One region of the Lentzea kristufekii genome, then DNA from elsewhere that is predicted to be linked to it. Evidence: riboswitches for the same ligand, from Rfam matches in the RefSeq annotation. Region 1 holds a riboswitch; each other region holds the start of a gene.
The links. Region 1 has a riboswitch for S-adenosylmethionine ahead of SK571_RS44045 (methionine ABC transporter ATP-binding protein). Riboswitches for the same ligand answer to the same signal wherever they lie in the genome.

Region 1 (7,166 bases):
CGACTGGTTCACGCCTGTCGGCGGCACGGCCGTTGACGTCGCCGACCCCCACCCGAGCTTCCCCGCCGGTGCGCTGACCATCACGCCCGCGGACGTGCTCGAGGTGCTCGGCCCGGACGCCGACGACCTGCTCGCCTCGGCCAACGTCGACGTCGACGAGCTGATCCGTCTCATCAACGCCGAGACGACGATCATGCCGCCGCTCGTCCTCCCGTCGGAGGACGAAGAGCTCAACGACCCGCAGGTCCTCGTCAAGGCAGCCTCGACGTGGAAGCGCCGCTTCCTCAAGGGCACCGTCGCCGCGGTCCTCGTGTCGATCTCCGGTGGCGGCGTGACCGCCATGGCGATGGACAAGTCGCTGACCGTCGAGGTCGACGGCGCGATGCAGACCGTCCACTCGTACGAGGGCACGGTCGGCGAGGTCCTGGCGGAGGAAGGGATCGTCGTCGGTGAGCACGACGCCCTGTCCCCGTCGCTGAACGCCCCGATCTCCGACGGCGGCAAGATCAGCCTCGACCGCGGCCGCCTGCTCAAGATGAGCATCGACGGCCAGGCCCGCGAGGACTGGGTCCGCTCCGTCACCGTCGAGGAGGCCGCCAAGCAGCTCGGCGTGCCGCTCGAAGGCGCCTGGATGTCGGCCCCCGGCTCGCACGACGTGCCCCTCGAGGGCATGAGCGTCGAGGTCAAGACCCGCAAGAACATCAAGCTGTTCGACGGCGCGAACCCGGTCCGCGAGGTCCAGACGACCGCACTGACCGTCGACGAGCTGCTCAAGAGCGAGAACCTCTCCCTCGGCCCGGAAGACGCCGTCGCCTCGGGCACGGACGTCAAGCTGGCCACGGGCGCCGAGGTCTACATCTCCCGCACCGGCGTCACGGTCATCAACGTGAACGAGCCGGTCGCCCCGCCGGTCGAGAAGACGAACGACCCGAACATGACCGCGGGCCAGCAGACCGTCACCGACCCCGGCACCCCGGGCGAGCAGACCAGCACCTACCGCGTGACGGTGAAGAACGGCAAGGAGATCAGCCGCGAGAAGATCGGCGGCAAGATCACCAAGGAGCCGAAGCCCAAGAAGATCACCGTGGGCACCAAGCCGCTGCCCGACGGCGAAGTCTGGGACCGCCTCGCCAAGTGCGAAGCAGGCGGCAACTGGGCCATCAACACCGGCAACGGCTACTACGGCGGCCTCCAGTTCTCGGCCAGCACCTGGGCAGCACACGGCGGCCAGGCCTACGCCTCGCTCCCGCACCAGGCAACCCGCGAACAGCAGATCGCCGTGGCCACCAAGCTGCGCGACCGCGCAGGCGGCACGTACGGCGCCTGGCCGGGCTGCCGCGCGAAGCTCGGCCTGCCGTAAACCTCTCTCCGTCCCCTGACTGAGGCCGCCCTGGTTCGCCACGGGCGGCCCCAGTCGTTGCCGGGCCGCTCACGTCGAGATCCGCCGAACTGGACGAGATGCGGCAGAGCGGTAGCGGGCGAGCACCGGACGCGACGTGGCCGGGGCGGGTATCGGCGAGCACCTGACGGGGTGTGGCAGAGCACGGTGGAACAAACGACGGGCGAGATGCGGCGTGCGGATGCGGCATGCAGGCATCACGCAGGCCGACCGCCAAGCCACCCTCTCGCCCATGGCACTGGCGAATCCGAGGCGTCCCTCCGCACGCAACGGGCGACGGCGTAGCCGCGCCACCCTGCCGCCAACCGCAATGGCGGGGCCGAGGCGTCCCGCCAGGCGCCAGGGCAACGGCGTAGCCGAGTCACCCTGCCATCCAACGCAACGGCGGAGCCGAGGCGTCCCTCCACGCGCGAAGGGCAACGGCGAAGCCGAGCCACCCTTCCGCCCAAGGCAATGGCGAAGCCGAGGCGTGTGAACCTAGGTCTGCTGGTCAAGCGGTGGTGACGCAACCACCGCACTGCGATTGGGGCTTGACCTTGAGTGGGCGGGATGCTCCCCTCATGGGCACGGCCGGGCGCTTTTCAGCCCGGCCCTTTTCCGGCCGTCACAGCATCCCGCCAGAGGCTCAAGGTCAAGCCCCAATCGCTATCGACGCGAAGCGGCGATGACCGGCACCGGCCCGGTACTGCCCGCCCAGCCACCCACGCAAGGCGACCCGAGCGCATTGGCGACCCACCCCGCTGGAACCGGCGCCAGCCCACGCAAGCCGACCCGCACGGTGCCAACCCGCCCGCCCCCGCAAGGCGACCACCCCGCCGGAACGCGACCAAGCCAACGCAACCCGACCCGGCACCCCCACCCCAAGCCCACCCGGAGAGGTCCCAGCCCACCCCTCCACCACCAAGCCTGCGAGAATGCCCAAGTGAGCCTGCTGGGACCTGCCGAAGTCCGCCGTCTAGCCGCAGAGCTGGACATCCGCCCAACCAAGAAGCTGGGCCAGAACTTCGTGCACGACCCCAACACCGTCCGCAAGATCGTCACTGCAGCAGGCCTGACCGAGGACGACATCGTCCTGGAGGTAGGCCCAGGCCTGGGCTCCCTGACGCTCGCCCTGCTCCCCAATGCCAGCAAGGTCGTAGCGGTCGAAATCGATCCCCCACTGGCACACCGCCTCCCGCAAACGGTCCAGGAGATGGACCCGGAGAACGCCGGCAAACTCCACGTCGTCCTCAAGGACGCCATGAAAGTCACCCAAGAGGACCTGCCGGCGCAACCCACCGCGATCGTCGCGAACCTGCCGTACAACGTCGCGGTCCCGGTGGTGCTGCACCTCCTGGCCGAACTTCCCAGCCTGCAAAAGGGTCTGGTGATGGTGCAGGCGGAGGTGGCCGACCGCATGGCCGCCAAGCCCGGCAACAAGATCTACGGCGTCCCCAGCGTGAAGCTCGCCTGGTACGCCGAGGCGAAGAAGGCCGGCGCGGTCGGCAAGAACGTGTTCTGGCCTGCGCCCAACGTCGACTCCGGCCTTGTTTCCTTCCAGCGTCACGAAAAGCCGCTGTCCACAGTGGATCGGAAGAAGCTCTTCCAGATCGTCGACGCCGCGTTCGCCCAGCGCCGCAAGACGTTGCGGGCCGCGCTCAAGGGCTGGGCCGGCAACCCGGGGAACATCGACGAACTGCTCGAGAAAGCGGGCATCGATCCCCAGGTCAGGGGCGAGCAGCTGAGCGTGATCGACTTCATCCGGATCGCCGAGGTCTAGGCCGGGGATCCTTCGGCCAACAGTGTGATCTGTCGAACGAATCCGGTTTTGGCTTGCGCAACCGAACGTCCGTCCGGTTGACTGCTACTTGCCATCCGGAGCGACTGAGAGACCTGGCTCTACGACGTCGCAGCAACCACCCGCTGGATGCGGGCAGGTGCTAACGCCAGGACCGATGGAGGAGCACCATGGGTACCGTGCGAATGCTGACGCGCCGTCGAGTCATCGACCAGTGCCGTCGCTCGTCTTCTGCATGTCGTCGCCAACTCGTCTAGGGCGCCTTCTCAAAGTCCTCTGACGCGCACTCATTCAACGAGTGGCGCACACACCTGAGCAGAACCTTCGACCGCGCACGTCCGCCACGAACGGACTGTGTGCCGTCGCGCGCAGCCGTGGAGCAGACGTGATCACTGTCGAAAACCTCACCAAGTCCTTCCAGGGCGTCAGTGCCCTCAACGGCGTGACCCTCGACGTCGAGGCCGGAACCGTGCTCGGCGTGGTCGGCCCGAGTGGCGCCGGCAAGTCGACGCTCGCTCGTTGCGTCGCCCTGCTGGAGCGCCCCGACTCCGGGGCGATCCGCGTCGACGGCACCGACATCACCAGCCTCGACGGGTCGGCCCTCAGGGCCGCTCGCCGGCAGATCGGCGTTGTGCCGCAAGGGGATTCGCTTCTCCGTCAGCGCACGGCGGCCGGCAACATCGCACTGCCGCTGGAGTCCGCGGGCGTCCCCGGACCGCAGCGCCGCACCCGTGTGGGCGAGCTGCTGGACCTCGTCGGGCTCACCGACAAGGCCGCCTCGTACCCCGACCAGCTGTCCGGCGGGCAGCGTCAGCGCATCGCCGTGGCGCGTGCCCTCGCCGCCAACCCGTCCGTGCTCCTCGCCGACGAGCCCACGTCCGCCCTGGACCCGGAGACCACCGGTTCCGTGCTGACCGTGCTCGACCGTGCGCGCGCTGAGCTGGGTGTGACCGTGCTCGTCGTCACGCACGACATGAGCGTGGTCCGGAAGATCTGCGATGACGTCGCCGTGCTGGAGCAGGGCCGCGTCGTCGAACACGGCAAGGTGCTCGACCTGGTCAACGACGTCGCGAGCCGCACGAGCAGTGCGCTGCTGCCCGCCGTCGACCTCAACCCGATCAACGAGAGCAGCTACGACCGCGTCGCGGACATCGTGCTCGTCGGGTTCGCCGCGGTCGGCGCCCTGCTGCCCGAGGCCTCGCACCGGTTCGGCGTCGAGCTGAACATCGTCGGTGGCGGCCTCACGCGGCTGGGCGAGACGCCGGTCGCGCGGTTCCGGCTCGGCCTGAACGGCGAGCGCTCGGACTCCGCTCTGGAGTGGATCGGTGAGGCCGGCGGCTCCGTGCAGAGGTCCTTGAAGGGCCCCCAGGGAGTAGCTGCGTGAGGTCTGCAACACCCTGGTCCGACGTCGTCGGCTTCCTCGTCGAGGCCACCGGCGAGACGCTCTACATGGTCGGCGTCGCGACCGTCATCGCCACGGTTTTCGGAGTTCCCGCAGGAGTCTGGCTGCAGCTCACCGCCAAGGGTGGGCTGCGGCCGAACGCCGCGGTGCACAGGATCCTCAGCTTCGTCACCGACCTGGGCCGCTCGATGCCGTTCATCGTGCTGCTCGTCGCGCTCACGTCGGTCACCCGCCTCATCGTCGGCGGCTCCATCGGCAGCACGGCGGTCATCGTGCCGCTGGCCGTGGGAGCGATCCCGTTCGTGGGGCGGCTCGTGCAGAACATCCTGTCCGAGGTGCACGTGACCGTGGTCGAGGCCGCGATCACGACCGGCGCCTCGACGTTGAAGATCGTGCGCAGCGTGCTCATCCGCGAGTCGCTGCCCGCGCTGATCAACGCCATCGGCGTCACCGTGATCGCCCTGATCGGGTACTCGGCGATGGCGGGTGTGATCGGTGGCGGCGGCCTCGGTGACCTGGCCATCCGCGAGGGCTACCAGCGCTTCAACGACCGGATCCTGTGGAGCACCGTGGCGTGGCTCGCCGTGCTCACCACCGTGATCCAGTTCGGTTTCACCCGTGCCGCCCGTGCGTCCGACCGGCGCCGGCACGCCTCCGTCTGACCCGTAGCAATTTCTCAAAAGGAACGTCATGCGTATTCGTGCTGCCCTGATCGCAGTAGCTTTGACCGGTTTGACTGCTCTGTCCGCTTGCTCGTCAGGTGGTTCCAGCGCGTCCGACACGCTGAAGGTCGGCGTCTCGCCGGTCCCGCACGCCCAGATCCTCAAGTACGTGGCCGACAACCTCGCCGCGCAGAAGGGTCTGAAGATCGAGGTCGTCGAGTTCACCGACTACGTGCAGCCGAACACGGCGCTGGTCGACGGGTCGCTCGACGCCAACTACTTCCAGACCGTTCCGTACCTGGAGACGTTCACGAAGGAGAGCGGCGCGAAGGTCGAGTGGGTCCAGCCGGTCCACGTCGAGCCGCTCGGCCTGTACTCCAAGAAGGTCAAGAAGCTCGACGAGCTCGCGAACGGCGCCAAGATCGCGGTGGCCAACGACGCCACCAACGAGGCCCGCGGACTGAAGCTGCTGGAGGCCAACGGCCTGATCAAGCTCAAGGCCGTCGACCAGCCGACCGTGCGCGACCTCGCGGAGAACCCCAAGAACCTGCAGTTCGTGCCCCTGGAGGCCGCCCAGTTGCCCAGGTCGCTGGAGGACACCGACGCGTCCGTGATCAACGGCAACTACGCCATCGACGCGGGCCTCAAGCCGGCCACCGACTCGCTCGCGCTGGAGAAGGCCGAGGGCAACCCGAACGCGAACGGCCTGGTCACCCGCACCGAGCTCAAGGACGACAAGCGCGTCCGCGACCTGGCGGAACTCCTCGGGTCGCAGCAGGTCAAGGACTACATCAAGCAGACGTTCAGCGGTTCGGTCATCCCGGTCTGACCGTGACACCGACCGGGGGAGGAGTCCGGGACCCCAGAACGCCCGTACGCTGACATGGTGCTCGCAGTCGTTCCTCCCCCGGTCACAGTTCGCGTCCCGGCCAAGGTCAACCTGCACCTGGCCGTAGGTGACGTGCGCCCGGACGGTTACCACGACCTGGTGACGATCTTCCAGGCGCTGTCGCTGGTCGACGAGGTCACGGTCGCGGTCGCCGACGAGCCAGGCGTCGAGGTCCACGGCGAAGGCGCCGACCAGGTGCCCACCGGAGCCTCGAACCTCGCCTGGCGTGCGGTCCAGCTGCTGGCCGCGCACGTCGGCAAGGACGCGGACGACCCCAAGGTCCGCGTCGTCATCCGCAAGGCCATCCCGGTCGCGGGCGGCATGGCGGGCGGCAGCGCGGACGCGGCGGCGACGCTGGTCGGCCTGTCGTCGTTGTGGCGCCTGGACATCAGCCGCGACGAGCTGGCCGGACTGGCCGGCAAGCTCGGCGCGGACGTCCCCTTCGCCCTCTACGGCGGCACCGCCCTGGGCACCGGCCGCGGCGAACGGATCGTGCCCGTGCTGGGCCGCCACCAGTTCCACTGGGTGCTGGCGTTCGACCGCCGTGGACTGTCCACTCCGGACGTCTTCGACGAGCTCGACCGCCTGCGCGCGGACGGAGATCCGCCGCGGGTCGGCGCCGTCGAGGCGGTGCTGGAGGGCCTGTCCTCCGGCGACCCGAGGCAGCTCGCCCTGCTGCTCGGCAACGACCTGCAGGCCGCGGCGGTCTCGCTGCGCCCGAACCTGCGCCGGACGCTCCGCGCGGGCGTCGACGCGGGCGCGCTGGCCGGCATCGTGTCCGGTTCCGGCCCCACGACGGCGTTCCTGTGTGAGGACGCTGACACGGCTGTGCGCGTGGCCGCCGAGCTCGCCGGTGCCGGTGTGTGCCGGACGGTGCGCGTGGCGCACGGGCCGGTGCCCGGAGCGCGCGCGATCGCGACTGAAGAGCCCAAGCCGACGCCACCCGAGGTGCACGCGTGACCGAGGGCTTCGGCCTTCCTGGGTAGCCTGCATCGGGCAGTTTCTTACTAGTCGTGAGGTTTTGATGGCCAACCTGG
Region 2 (7,166 bases), on a different contig from region 1:
CGGTCACCATCAAGGCGGCCGCCAGCGCGATCAGGATCCTCATGGTTCAACTCCGTGCAGGGTTAGGGATTGAGCCACTGATCAACATGCTCCTCCGTGCATGAGCCCGGTAGAGGCGATAGTCGGATTCGTCGGAATCGGTGGTGATCAACCAGAATGGTCCAGGTGGGTGACGTCACGGTCGTTCTGGGCATCGGCGCTGCCGTACTGCTGATCTCCGTGATCGCGGTGCGGGTGTCGACTCGCCTCGGCCTGCCCTCACTCCTGCTGTACCTGGGCATCGGCGTGGTCCTCGGCGAGTCCGTCGTCGGCATCAGGTTCGACGACGCCGACCTCACCCAGTCCCTCGGCATCGCGGCGCTGGTGCTGATCCTGACCGAGGGCGGCATCACCACCCGCTGGAGCGCGGTGAGGTCCTCCCTGCGGCTGGGCGTCGCACTGTCCACAGTGGCCGTCGCGGTGAGCGTGGCGGTGACCGGAACGGCGTTGCACTTCCTGCTGGGCCTCGACTGGCGGATGGCGTTGCTGTGGGGCGCGGTCCTGTCGTCCACCGACGCCGCCGCCGTCTTCAGCGTCCTGCGCTCATTAGGCGTCGGCGCACGGCTCACGGGCGCACTAGAACTGGAGTCCGGCCTCAACGACGCGCCGGTCTACATCGCCGTGGTGCTGCTGGCCTCCTCGGACCAGATCTCCTGGACCGCGCCACTGCTGGTGATCTACGAACTGGGCGCGGGGGCGCTCATCGGCGTGGCCCTCGGGTACCTCGGCGGGGCCGGGCTCAGACGCGCGGCGCTGCCCTCCACCGGTCTGTACCCGCTCGCCACGGTGGCGGTGTGCGTCATGGCCTACACGGCCGGCGACCTCCTGCACGCCTCCGGATTCCTCGCCACGTACGTCGCCGCGCTGGTCCTCGGCAACGCCCGCCTGCCGCACCGCGCCGACACCCTCTCGTTCGCCGAGGGCCTCGGCTGGCTCGCCCAGATCGGGCTCTTCGTGCTGCTCGGCCTCTACGCCTCGCCGTCGCGCCTGCTCGACGTGCTGTTCCCCGCGCTGGTCGCGGGCGTGGTGCTGACGTTCGTGGCCCGGCCGCTGTCGGTGGTCCTCGCCTCGCTGCCGTTCAAGGTGCCCTGGCGGGAACAGGCGTTCCTCTCCTGGTCGGGGCTGCGCGGCGCGGTGCCGATCGTGTTCGCGCTGATCCCGCTGATCCAGGGCGTCGAGGGTGCCCGCGAGCTGGTCGACGTGGTGTTCCTGCTGGTCATCGTGCTGACGGTGGTGCAGGGCACGACGCTGCCGTTCCTCGCGCGGCGGCTCGGGCTGGTGAAGGCGGGGGAGGCGCAGGAGGTCCAGGTCGACGCCTCGCCGCTCGACGAGCTCGGGGCCGAACTGCTGCAGGTGCACATCCAGCGCGGGTCGAAGCTGCACGGCGTCTACATGTCCGAACTGCGGCTGCCGACCGGAGCCACGGTCAGCCTCGTGGTGCGCTCGGGGAAGAGTTTCACGCCACAACCGACGACCAGGCTGCAGACGGACGACCAGTTGCTCATCGTCACCACCGAAGAGGTGCGTGACGCTGCTGAGCGGCGCGTACGTGCCGTCGACAGGGCCGGCCGCTACGCCAGGTGGAAGGGCGAGACCGGCGACTAGTAGAGCGTCGCGGCTATCTCTTGGGATAGCGATGGCGGCAGGTTGCTGATTTTCGATCATGAAGATCGCGCTCTCATGGCTGTCACCTGCGCGGTTGGCGGTAGTTGGGGTGATCAGCAAACGTTTGCGCCGGCAGTTTTCTGCCGCCAACTCGGCGGCGACGTGCGTGAGCGCGCGACCATCCGGGCTTCGGTAACGACCGACCAGGCCGCCCAGCCCCGTGCGCGACTCAACGCAGCACAGCTAAGCCGCGACGCTCTACTAGTCGGTCTCCGAGGCTTCTCAGCATGTGAATCGGGTGTCGACGGGAGTGTCACCCTCCGCTAACGTCGTCGGCAGGTCATGAGAGCCAGCGTCAAGCCCAAGCTTGCTGGCCGGCAACCCTCCAACCGCGGTGGGGTGCCCTTGGTGAGGACCTGGTCCGGCGCGTGGGGCGCCGGTCAAGCGCGGGCCTTCGCTGGGCGGGGCCCCTGGCCTCGGAGGCAGCTCGATGACGCTCGCGATCACCCCTGGAACCACCACTTCCGTTCCGGCTGTCGTCGGCGCCGACCTGCGTGTTCCCCTGGTCACCGGAGAGCGCGTCACCTACGCCAACCTCGATCACGCGGCATCGGCGCCCTGTCTGCAGGAGGTCCGCGACGCCGTCGACGAGCTGCTGCCCTGGTACGCCAGCGTGCACCGCGGCGCCGGGTTCGCCTCGCAGGTCTCGACCCGCGTCTACGAGCAGGCCCGCGACCGCATCCGCAGGTTCGTCGGGGCGCACTCCTCCGACGCCGTCGTCTTCACGCGCAACACCACGGATTCGCTGAACCTGTTGGCGCGCAGCGTTCCCAAGAACACCGCCGTCGTGCTGTTCGACAGCGAGCACCACGCGGCGCTGCTGCCGTGGCGCGGTCCGAACGTTCAGCGTGTTCCCGCTCCGTCTTCGTCCGGTGCTGCAGTGGTTGCACTGGACCGGGCTTTGGCCGCCGCCCCGGTCGGCCCTCGGCTCGTGATCGTCACCGGGGCGTCCAACGTCACGGGGGAGCTGTGGCCGGTCGCCGAGCTCGCGAAGGTCGCCCGCCGCCACGGCGCGCGCATCGCGCTCGACGCCGCGCAGCTCGCCCCGCACCGTCCGATCAACGCCCGTGAGCTGGGCGTCGACTACATCGCGTTCTCCGGACACAAGATCTACGCGCCGTTCGGCGCGGGTGTGCTGGTCGGCCGCGCGGACTGGCTGCAGCAGGCCCAGCCGTACCTGGTCGGTGGCGGTGCCACGTCGAAGGTGACCGACCACGGCGACCGCCTCGGCGTGGCCTGGTCCGCGGTGCCCGAGCGGCACGAGGCCGGCAGCCCGAACGTCGTCGGCGTGCACGCGCTGGCCGCGGCCTGCGAGATCCTGTCGCGGCACTGGGAGCAGACCGTCGCGCACGAGCAGGAACTGCTGACCCGCCTGCAGAACGGCCTGCGCACCATCCCCGGCTTCCGCGAGCTGGCGATCCTGGCCGACGCGGACAAGGTCGGCGTCGTGAGCTTCACGATCTCGGGCTTCGACGCGGGCTTCCTCGCGGCGGCGCTGTCCGCCGAGTACGGCATCGGTGTGCGCGACGGAGCGTTCTGCGCGCACGTGATCGTGGGGCGTCTGGTCAAGCAGGCCGGATCGCACGAGGAACGTGCCGTGCGCGCGTCGATCGGACTCGGCACGACGGCCGAGCACGTCGATCGTCTGATCGCCGCGCTGCGCACCCTGGTCACCGAGGGTCCGAAGTGGACCTACGAGCAGCGCGACGGCCGCTGGGTGCCGCAGGACGACAACCGAACCCTGCCGCCGTTCCTCGCGTAGTCCCTGTAGTGGACAATGACCTGGTGAGTGACGAGTCCAAGGCCGAGGAGAAAGCCTCCGGGGAGGTCGCTGACAAGCCGGCGGAAGCGCAGGTCAGCGACCCGGAGACGGTCGCGACGCCCGCGATCGTGGTCGAGGAGCCGGACGCGGGGGAGAAACCCGCGGAGTCCCCCGCGAAGGCGGAGGACGACGACGAGTTCTCCATCGCCGGTTCGATCTCCGGTTCGCTGCCGGAACCGAGGACGAAGATCCTCGCGATCCTGGCGGCCGGCGTGCTGGCCCTCGACGTGCTCACCAAGGTCGTGTCCGTCGCGTTCCTCGAGGGCGCCGATCCGATCAAGCTGTTCGGTGGCGTGCTCTACCTGACGTTCGTCCGCAACCCCGGCGCCGCGTTCGGCATGGCGGAGAGCATGACGTGGATCCTCGCGCTGATCGCGTTCGGCGTCGCCGGGTTCATCGTCTGGATCTCGCGCAACCTCCGCTCGCAGGGCTGGGCCGTCGGCCTCGGCCTGGTGCTGGGTGGTGCCGTCGGCAACCTCGCCGACCGGCTCTTCCGCGAGCCGGGCCCGATGCGCGGCCACGTGGTCGACTTCCTGTCGCTGTTCGACCCGTACGGCCAGGTGTGGCCGGTGTTCAACGTCGCCGACATGGCGATCGTCGGCGGTGGTGTGACGATCATCGTTCTGGCGCTGCTGCAGCACGACTACGACGGCACCGTCCACAAGAACGCCGAGCCGCTCGTGGAGCAGGACGGTCTGCAGGAGTCGAAGTAGCCGCTCCTGGTAGTTTCAGCAGGTTCTGCAAGAAGAAGAAGGTCGAGGCCCCGCGTGAGCGGATACCGAACGCTGCCCATTCCCGACGGTCTGGACGGCATGCGCGTCGACGCCGGTCTCGCGAAGCTGCTCGGCTTGTCCCGCACCGTCATCGCGTCCATCGCCGACGCCGACGACGTGCTGGTCGACGGCCGGGTCGTCGGCAAGTCCGACCGGCTCACCGCCGGGTCGATGCTGGAGATCACGCTGCCGGCGCCGCCGCAGCCGATCACCGTCCAGGCGATCCCCGTCGAGGGTCTGAAGATCATCCACGAGGACGACGACATCATCGTCGTCGACAAGCCCGTCGGGGTCGCCGTACACCCGTCGCCGGGCTGGACCGGGCCGACCGTCGTCGGCGGGCTCCTCGCCGGTGGCCACCGCGTCGCCACGTCCGGAGCCGCCGAGCGCCAGGGCGTCGTGCACCGGCTCGACGTCGGCACGACCGGCGTGATGGTGGTCGCGAAGTCCGAGTCCGCGTACTCGGCTCTGAAGCACGCCTTCAAAGAGCGGACCGTCGACAAGGTCTACCACGCGATCGTGCAGGGCCACCCGGACCCGATCAAGGGCACCATCGACGCTCCGATCGACCGCCACCCCAAGCACGACTACAAGTTCGCCGTGATGCAGGACGGCAAGCCGTCCATCACCCACTACGAGGTGATCGAGGCGTTCCGCGCGGCGTCGTTCGTCGAGGTGCACCTGGAGACCGGGCGCACGCATCAGATCCGTGTGCACTTCTCGGCGCTGCACCACCCGTGCGTGGGCGACCTGACGTACGGGGCCGACCCGACGCTGGCCAAGCGGCTCGGCGTGACGAGGCAGTGGTTGCACGCGCGTCAGCTCGGGTTCCACCACCCGGCGGACGGGCAGTGGGTGTCGTACACGTCGGAGTACCCGGACGACCTGGCCATCTCGCTGGAGAAGCTGCGCGAAGAAGGCTGATTGCGTCTGGGTAAATCACCGGTTGACGAGGTTGCACTTGATGTTAACCGGTGTGCTCAATAGCGTTTTCTGCATGCACCTGACAATTCTCGCGGCCTCAGGCCGGACCGGTCACGCCCTCACCCGCCAGGCGGTGGAGCGCGGCCACACCGTCACCGCGATCGCCCGCGACCCGCGACGGATCGCCCTCGACCACCCGAACCTGCGCAAGGTCGCGGGCGACGTGAGCGATCCGGCCTCGATCGTCGTCGACCCGGACACCGTCGTCCTGTCCGGCCTGGGCACGGACCGCCCCGGTGTGCTCACGGACGGGGCCAAGGCGGTGATCGCCGCCGGGCCGCGCCGGATCATCTGGCTCGGCACCTACGGAACGGGCGCGTCGGCCGAGGCGGCGGGCGAGGGCGCCGCCGTGCTGTGGAAGTTCCTCGGCGACCGCATCCCGGACAAGGTCGAGGCCGACAACGCCGTCCTCGCCGCCGGTGGCACGGTCTTCCACGCCGGGGTGCTCACCGACGAACCGGCAGGCCCCGGCCGCACCGTCGGCCTGGACGCCGCGCCGCCGTTCGACCTCGGGGCCGAGGTCAGCCGGGAGACCGTCGCCGCCGCGATGCTCGACGAGGCCGAGGCCCCGCGCTTTTCCGGCGCGGTCGCCCTGCCACTAGCGGGCTAGAACGTCGGGAACGATCGTCCGCACCTGGTCGCGCAGCCACGCGTGGGCGAGGTCGGAGTCGTAGCGCTGGTGCCAGTTGCAGTTGATCGGCGCTTCCGGCGACTCGGTGGGCAGCGGCCGGGTGACCAGCCCGAACGCCTCGATCAACGGCCGGCACAAGATCGCCGTGGTGGTGACCAGGGCATCGCTCGCGGCCGCGATCTGCACCGCCGAGTGCACCGTCGCCACGGTCGCGATCACCTTGCGCCGCAACCCTTCCGCGGCCAGCAGGTCATCGATCGGAGCGGTCAGCCGGCCGCGTCGTGAGACCACCACGTGCGGATAGGCGGCGTACGCGCGCAGATCCAGTTCGGCACACGGATGTCCGGACCGCATGACCACCGCAAGCGCGTCGGTGCCGAGCGTCTCCGAGCGGAACTCGGGGAGTTCGGGTGTGCCCCCGCCGAGTTCCAGGTCGACCCGCCCGTGCCGCAGGTCGTCGGTGTCGGCGGAGTGCTCGGCGAGCACCCGCAGCCGCACGCCCGGTGCCTGCTCCGCGATCCGCCCGATCAGCGCGGGCACCACCGACGAGGCGAGGGCGTCGTGGCACTGGATCGTGAACGTGCGCTCCAGTTCGGCGAGGTCCAGCTCACGGCTCGGCGCCAGCACGGCGTTGGCCTGCCGCACCAGCCGATGCACCTCGTCGGCGATCCCGAGCGCGTACGGCGTGGGCGTCATGGAGTGGCCGGTCCGCACCAGGATGTCGTCGCCGGTCACCTTTCTGATCCGCCCGAGCGTCCGGCTGACCGCGGGGGACGACAGGTGCAGCCGTTCGGCCGCCCCCATCACGCTGCCCTCTTCGAGGAGGGCGTCCAGCACCGTCAGCAGGTTCAGGTCCGCTTGCATAACAGCCAATCTTGGAGGAAACCGTGCTCGCCGCCACCACCGCCGCCGTCCGCCGTGCCGGAGAGCGGATGCTGAAGCGCTACTCGAGCGAATCCCGCACGTCCTCTCTCACGGAACTCGTTGCAGCCGTCCAAGCCAACGACGCCGCCGTCGTCGACCTGCTGAGGGCGGAACTGGCCGAGATCCGCCCACAGGCGCGCTGGCTCGACGACGAACACGGCTCCGGCCCCCTGGACTCCGGGGAGTGGTGGCTCGTCGACCCGGTCGGCGGCAACATGAACGCGGTCCAGGGCATGACCGACTGGAACATCGGGGTGAGCCTGGTCCGCGACGGCCGCCCGGTGCTCGCGATCGTGTACTTCCCGCTGTTCGACGAGATGTTCACGGC
Region 3 (7,166 bases), on a different contig from region 1:
CTTCCGGACGCCTCGGCGATCGTGGCGGCGAGCGAGGGCGTCACGGCGTCGTTCGTGAAGGAGCTCGTGCGGCGGGCGACGGTGCTCGCGCTGGACGACCAACCCGGCGTCGAGCGCGTCCGGCTCGACGAACCGACGATTTCGGCCGCGCTGGCTGAGATGACGGACGAAAAGCAGTTGCTGACGCGCACGATCCTGGGCGGCTGAACAGGCGGTTCACCAGCATGAAAACGCTGTCATCGAGTTCATCCGTTCGGGGGTGTGTTGGCTGACTCCTCCACGCGATCGTGTGCGGCGGGCGCACCGGGAACGTGGAGGAGTCTTGTCTTTGTTCTCCCGCAAACGCGCCGGTCTCGGCGTGCTGGGCGTGGCTGTGGTGATCGCGTCGCTGACACCGGCGGGCGGTCTTGCAGCGGGTGAAGAGATCTATTTGGACAGTCGGGCGTCAACCGAACGGCGGGTCGAGGACCTGCTTCGCAGAATGACGCTCGAGGAGAAGATCGGGCAGATGGCCCAGATCCGCGTCGGGAAGCTGCGCGGTGACTGCAACAACGTCAACGGGCCGTTGGTCGAGTCCTGCCTGAAGGCGGTGCTCGCGGACGCGCACGTCGGCTCGATCCTGTCCGGCGGTGGTGACGCGCCGCTCGACAACACGCCCAGGGCGTGGGCCGAGATGAACAACGCGATCCAGCGCTATGCGTTGGAGCACAACAGGTTGAAGATCCCGATCATCTACGGCGCGGACGGCGTGCACGGGCACAACAACGTCATCTCCGCGACGATGTTCCCGCACCAGATCGGGCTCGGCGCGACGTGGGACCCCGCGTTGCAGGAGGCGATCGGTGTGTCGGCGTCGAAGGCCTTGCGCGCCACGGGTGTCTTCTGGAACTTCGCGCCGGTCTCCGACATCGCGCGGGACACGCGCTGGGGCCGTTACTACGAGACCTACAGCGAGGACCCGTTCCTGTCCGGGCAGCTGGCGGCGGCGAACGTGCGCGGGCAGCAGGCCGAGGTGGACGACACCGCGCAGCTGACCGCGACGGCGAAGCACTTCGCCGGGTACTCGGCGCCGGCGAACGGTCACGACCGCGCGGCGGCGCAGATCCCGATCCGGCAGCTGCAGGACCTCGTGCTGCCGTCGTTCCAGGCGCAGTTCGACGCGGGCGTGAAGACCGTGATGATCAACTCCGGCTCGGTCAACGGTGTGCCGGTGCACGCGTCGAAGTACATGTTGCAGACGCAGCTGCGCGACAAGATGGGCTTCAAGGGCGTCGCGGTCTCGGACTGGCAGGACATGAAGTACCTGGTGGACCGCCACAAGGTCGCGCCCGACTACAAGACGGCGATCGCGATGAGCGTCAACGCCGGTGTGGACATGGCGATGGAACCGTCGAACGCGGCCGAGTTCACGTCGTTGCTGCTGGCGAACGTGCGTGACGGTTCGGTGTCGCGCGGGCGGATCGACCAGGCCGTGCGGCGGGTGCTGAAGCTCAAGTTCGACCTCGGGCTGTTCGAGAAGCCGTACGTGGACCCGGCCAAGGCCGACGGCAACGTGGTGAACGTGGATCGGGACCTGGCGCGCAAGGCCGCCGCCGAGGGCACCGTGCTGCTGAAGAACGACGGCGTGCTGCCGCTGCCGACGTCCGCCAAGAAGATCGTCGTGACCGGTGAGACCGCGGACGACGTGCGTCGTCAGCTCGGTGGCTGGACCGTCGAGTGGCAGGGCGTGCCGGACGACTCGCCGTTGCCGCCGACCGCGACCGTGCTGACCGGTGTTCGCGAGGCTGTTCCCGGTGCGTCCGTCGTGCACGCTCCGACTCAGGCCGCGGCGGTGACTGAGGCGGACGGTGCGGACGCGGTGGTCGTCGTCCTGGGTGAGAAGCCCGGTGCGGAGGGTCCCGCCGACACGGAGAACCCGATGCTGACGGCCGAGCAGCAGGCGTGGGTGGACGCGGTGCAGGCGACCGGCAAGCCGGTGGTCGTGGTGCTGCTGACCGCGCGTCCGCAGGTGCTCGGTGCGGCGGCCGACGCGAACGCGCTGGTCGCGGGCTGGCTGCCGGGCAGCGAGGGTGGCCGGGCGATCGCCGACGTGCTGTTCGGCGCGGTGAACCCGAGCGGCAAGCTGCCGATCTCGTGGCCCAAGGCGCTGGGCGATCCGACGCTGACCTACGACCAGCTGCCGGGCGCGAACACTTCGGCGGGTGCGAAGTACGACCCGCTCTACGCGTTCGGGCACGGATTGTCGTACACGTCGTTCACGACCTCGGGGACCACGGTGTCCGTCGATCGTCGTGACGGCGTGGTGAAGTTCACGGTGGCGAACACCGGTACGCGTGCGGGCACCGCGGTGGTGCCGGTCTACGTGCGCCAGCCGGCCTCACCGGTGCTGACCCCGGACGCCCGGCTGGTGGGCTTCACCCGCGTGGAACTCGCTGCGGGGCAGTCGAAGCAGGTCGAGGTGTCGTTCAAGCTCTCGCAGCTGGCCCTGACCGTCGGCGACGTCGACGGTGACGGGCGCCGTGAGGTCGCCCGCGGTGGCTACGAGGCGGTGGTCGGTGCCGAGAAGGCCACCTTCACGGTGCGCTGAGCTGGCCTGATATCCTTCGTCGTCGTGAACGCGCGGCTCTCCGCCGTGGAGGAGACCTGGCCCTTGTGGCCGGTGCCGACATAGCGCGTCACGAACTCCGGTTTCGACAAGAAGGGTGATGTCGCATGGCGAACATCAAGTCCCAGCTCAAGCGGATCAAGACCAACGAGAAGGCTCGCCTTCGCAACAAGTCGGTCAAGTCGTCCCTGAAGACGGCCATCCGCAAGTTCCGCGAGGCTGCCGAGGCCGGTGACAAGGCGAAGGCCCTGGAGCTGCTGCAGGACGCGTCCCGCAAGCTCGACAAGGCCGCCACCAAGGGCGTCATCCACGCCAACCAGGCCGCCAACAAGAAGTCGGCGATGGCCCTGCGCGCGAACTCCCTCGAGGGCTGATCTCGCTCGTAGCGCTTCGAGCTTCTGCAAAGGGCTCCACCTCCTCCGGGAGGTGGAGCCCTTTCGCATGTGGCCTCGGGCACGGTAGGCGTAGCTCCATGGAATCGCTTGCGCGGATCGACTTCTTCGAGCTGCACGACCTCGACGGCACCCCGCCCGTGCTGCGGACCCTGCACACCGAGTCGATCATGACGATCTACCGGCTGACGGACGCCGCGCGCGAGTACTCACGGCCGCTGGCGCTGGCGTTGCGGTCGGGCGCGGACCACCGGATCGTCGATCTCTGCGCGGGTTCGGGCGGGCCGGTACCGCTGATACAGCGGCGGCTGCACGCGCAGGGCGTCCACACCCAGGTCACGCTGACGGACCTGGTGCCGAACGTGCCCGCGTTCGAGCGCGCCGCCGCCCGGAACCGGCGGCGGCTGCCCGACCCGTGCTGCTCGGTGGACCACGTGCCCACGTCCGTCGACGCCACGGACTGCCGGCTGGATGGGACGCGGACGATCTACGGCGCCTTCCACCACTTCCCGCCCGCGCTGGCCTCGCGCATGCTGCAGAACGCCGTCGACACCCGGCAGCCCATGGTCGTCGTGGACACCAAGCGGTCGTGGCTCTACGTGCTCGTCTTCCCGTTCTTCCTCACGCTGGCCGTGCTGCTCGCGGCACCGTTCCAGCGCAACCCCCTGCCGCGGTACCTGCTGCGGCTGGCGCTGACCTACGTCGTGCCGGTGCTGCCGTTCATGATGTTCTTCGACAGCGTCGTGTCGTTCCTGCGCATGTACGGGCGCGCGGAACTGCGGCGGATCGTCGACGGCCTGGACGGCACCGAGTCGTTCGAGTGGACGATCGGCGTCGAACCCGGCTTCACGGAAGCCCAGTACCTGATCGGGATCCCGCGCCGGGAGTGATCCGGCGGCAGGTCAGCGGCGGCTGTGCGCGGCCACGATCCGGAGCACGGCACGCTCCAGCGCGTAGTCGGCGTCGGCCGCCACGCCCTTCACGTCGGCGTTGAGCCCCGCGACCACCTGCATGGCGTCGGCGAGACCCGACTGGTCCCAGCCGCGGGACTGGGCCTGCGCCTTCTTGATCTTCCACGGCGGCATGCCGAGTGGCCCGGCCAGGCTGAACGGGTCGGCGCGGCCCACCGCGGACACCCGCGCGACCGTGCGCACCGCGTCCGCCAGCGCGTCCGCGACCAGCACGTGCGGCACGCCGAGCTGCATGGCCCAGCGCAACGCCTCCATGGCGCCCGCCCTGTCACCGACCACTGCCTTCTCCGCGACGGCGAACCCCGTCACCTCGGCCTTGCCCTGGTGGTAGCGGCGGATCTCCTCGACCGTCACCTTGCCGTCGGTGTCGGAGACGAGCTGCGACGAGGCCGCGGCGAGCTCGCGCAGGTTCGTGCCGACGGCGTCGATGAGCGTGGCGACGGCTTCGGAGTCGATCTTGCCGCCCGCACGCCGCACCTCGTTGCGCACGAACGCCTCGCGCTCGGCCTGCTTGGCGACCTTGCCGCACTCCGTGACCGCGGCGCCGGCCTTCTTCAGCTGTCCGGGCAGGTCCTTGGCGGCCTTGCTGCGGCCACCGCCCGTGTGCAGGACGACGAGCGTGACGCCGTCCGCGGGCGCCTTGACGTAGGAGAGCACCATGTCGGCGACCTCCTTGCTGATGTCCTGCCCGTTCTGCAGGACGATCACGCGACCCTCCGCGAACAGCGACGGACTCACCAGTTCGGCCAGCTCGGGAGGCGTGAGATCAGTCACCTGGACGCGGGTCAGGTCGGCGGTCGGATCGACCTCTCGTGCGGCCTCGAGAGCCGCCCGAACAGCACGTTCGACCAGCAACTCCTCCTCGCCGACGATGAGGTGCAGTGACTCCGGTGCGCTCACGCTCCGCATCTTCCCACGTCCCGGATCGTGGACGTCTGTGGATGCGCAACGGACTGTTGCCGTACGTTGGTGGCCACAACTGAACACCGCTCATCCAGAGGGGCAGAGGGAACGGCCCGAAGAAGCCCCGGCAACCGGCGTCAGCGCCATGTGCAGAGCCATGTGCTCAGCACCGCGCAGACGATCACGGTGCCAATTCCGACCCGTTCGATTTCGCGGGAAAGATGAGGAGATACCTCGCGATGACTGCTGTCACTGTGCCCACGAGCACGAAGTTCGACCTCGGCCCTGCCCGGGCACTGCTGTGCCGGGAATGTGGGAACGAAACCCCTCTCGCTCCTGAGTACGCCTGTCTCGAGTGTTTCGGGCCGCTGGAAGTGGCCTACGACTTCGGGAAGATCCGGCGCGAGGACATCGAGGCCGGCCCCAGGTCGATCTGGCGCTACCGCGGCCTCCTCCCCGTTCCGTCCACTGTGGAACAGCACCCGAACACCGATCCCGGCGGCACCCGCCTGGTCGAGGCCCACAACCTCGCCAAGGCCCTGGGCGTCCGCAAGATCTGGGTGAAGGACGACACCGGCAACCCCACGCACTCGTTCAAGGACCGCGTCGTCGGCGTCGCGCTCGCCGCCGCCCGCGAGCTCGGCTTCAAGGTGCTGGCCTGCCCGTCCACCGGCAACCTGGCGAACGCCGTCGCCGCGGCCGCCGCCCGTGCGGGCTGGAAGTCCGTCGTTCTCGTTCCCTCCAACCTCGAGCGCGCCAAGATCCTCATGAGCGCCGTCTACGAAGGCGCCCTGATCGCCGTCGACGGCAACTACGACGACGTGAACCGCCTCGCCCAGGAACTCGCCGCGGAGAACGAGGACTGGGCGTTCGTGAACGTCAACGTCCGCCCGTACTACGCGGAAGGCTCGAAGACGCTCGGCTACGAGGTCGCCGAGCAGCTCGGCTGGCGCCTGCCCGACCAGATCGTCGTGCCGATCGCCTCCGGCTCGCAGCTCACCAAGGTCGACAAGGCGTTCCGCGAACTCGGCCAGCTCGACCTCGTCGAAGCCACGCCGTACAAGGTGTTCGGCGCGCAGGCCACCGGCTGCTCGCCGATCTCCGCCGCGTTCAAGGCGGGCCACGACGTCATCCGCCCGGTCCGCCCGGACACGATCGCCCGCTCGCTGGCGATCGGCGCCCCGGCAGACGGCCCGTACGTGCTCGACGCGGTGCGCCGCACCAACGGCGCCATCGACGACGTCACCGACGAAGAGGTCGTCGAGGGCATCAAGCTGCTCGCCCGCACCGAGGGCATCTTCGCCGAGACCGCCGGCGGCGTGACCGTCGCGACGGCGAAGAAGCTCTTCGAGTCGGGCCAGCTCGACCCCGACGCCGAGACCGTGCTGCTGATCACCGGCGACGGCCTCAAGACCCTCGACGCGCTCGGCGACACGGTCGGCCCGCGCGCGACGGTCCCGCCGTCGGCCGAGGCCGTCATCAAGGCACTGGGTTAATCACCGCCGATCATCCCCTCTCCCGGCTCGGAGACGCGCTCGCGTCTCCGAGCCGTTTCACGTCTGATCCCTGGCCTCCGGGGCTCACAGGGAGATCGCGTCCGTCTTGAGCCAGCCCGTGCGCGGAAACCGTTGCAGGCCGTCCACCACGTGCGGCCCGACCGGCTCCACGGTCGCGCGCCACGCCACGATCCGTTGCGGCCACGGGGCTTCCGCCTTGAGCGCGTTGTAGTGGTAGTCGTGCCAGACGTCCGGCGCGACCCGCAGAGCGTCGTCGAACACGTGCTCCGCGACGAGGTCGTACGCCTCCTCCGGTGTCGCCGCCTTCGTCGGCGGCAGCACGTGCGTGGTCGCCGCCTTGTGCGTGATGGCGCGGGTGCCGTCTTCGAGCGTTTCGCAGATGTAGTAACCGAAATCGGGTTTCACCTCGTCGTGCGGCCACGGCGTCGCCGTGTAGTTCGTCTGCCACAGCGCCCACGCGAGGCCCGGCGTGCCGCCGGGAATCGGGTAACGCGCGTTGAACAACCTGACCCAGACCATCTCGTCTCCTTCGTACGATTCGGTTTCCCGGCAACACCGCCAGGTCGCCGTCCTTGTCCGTGCGCAACACCAACGCACCTCCCGTCCGCAGGACGTCGATGACGTGCGGACTCGGGTGCCCGTACCTGTTGCCCGCGCCGACGCTCACCAGCGCCACCCAAGGCCGCACGGCCTTGAGGAACGCGGGCAGTGAGTACCGCGAACCGTGGTGCGGCACCTTGAGCACCTCGGCGCTCAGGTCCCGCTCCCCCAGCAACGC

Region 2: linked by a shared signal. The riboswitch ahead of SK571_RS01760 (aminotransferase class V-fold PLP-dependent enzyme) and the one ahead of SK571_RS44045 (methionine ABC transporter ATP-binding protein) in region 1 are both predicted to bind S-adenosylmethionine.
Region 3: linked by a shared signal. The riboswitch ahead of thrC (threonine synthase) and the one ahead of SK571_RS44045 (methionine ABC transporter ATP-binding protein) in region 1 are both predicted to bind S-adenosylmethionine.

Annotation. Positions count from the first base shown of each region.
Region 1 is NZ_JAXAVV010000041.1:34,925-42,090, forward strand. It holds gene SK571_RS44035 (transglycosylase family protein) at 1-1,360, shown strand, start outside; gene rsmA (16S rRNA (adenine(1518)-N(6)/adenine(1519)-N(6))-dimethyltransferase RsmA) at 2,328-3,158, shown strand; SAM riboswitch class I at 3,247-3,340, shown strand; gene SK571_RS44045 (methionine ABC transporter ATP-binding protein) at 3,562-4,560, shown strand; gene SK571_RS44050 (methionine ABC transporter permease) at 4,557-5,240, shown strand; gene SK571_RS44055 (MetQ/NlpA family ABC transporter substrate-binding protein) at 5,311-6,069, shown strand; gene SK571_RS44060 (4-(cytidine 5'-diphospho)-2-C-methyl-D-erythritol kinase) at 6,124-7,089, shown strand; gene SK571_RS44065 (ABC-F family ATP-binding cassette domain-containing protein) at 7,154-7,166, shown strand, end outside.
Region 2 is NZ_JAXAVV010000001.1:352,286-359,451, reverse strand. It holds gene SK571_RS01770 (M28 family metallopeptidase) at 1-43, opposite strand, end outside; gene SK571_RS01765 (potassium/proton antiporter) at 166-1,644, shown strand; SAM riboswitch class IV at 1,983-2,097, shown strand; gene SK571_RS01760 (aminotransferase class V-fold PLP-dependent enzyme) at 2,135-3,466, shown strand; gene lspA (signal peptidase II) at 3,490-4,239, shown strand; gene SK571_RS01750 (RluA family pseudouridine synthase) at 4,339-5,223, shown strand; gene SK571_RS01745 (NAD(P)-dependent oxidoreductase) at 5,297-5,893, shown strand; gene SK571_RS01740 (LysR family transcriptional regulator) at 5,882-6,778, opposite strand; gene SK571_RS01735 (inositol monophosphatase family protein) at 6,802-7,166, shown strand, end outside.
Region 3 is NZ_JAXAVV010000013.1:246,505-253,670, reverse strand. It holds gene SK571_RS26780 (ATP-binding protein) at 1-207, shown strand, start outside; gene SK571_RS26775 (glycoside hydrolase family 3 N-terminal domain-containing protein) at 323-2,587, shown strand; gene rpsT (30S ribosomal protein S20) at 2,713-2,979, shown strand; gene SK571_RS26765 (hypothetical protein) at 3,078-3,887, shown strand; gene holA (DNA polymerase III subunit delta) at 3,900-4,877, opposite strand; SAM riboswitch class I at 4,956-5,099, shown strand; gene thrC (threonine synthase) at 5,111-6,367, shown strand; gene SK571_RS26750 (DNA internalization-related competence protein ComEC/Rec2) at 6,378-7,166, opposite strand, start outside.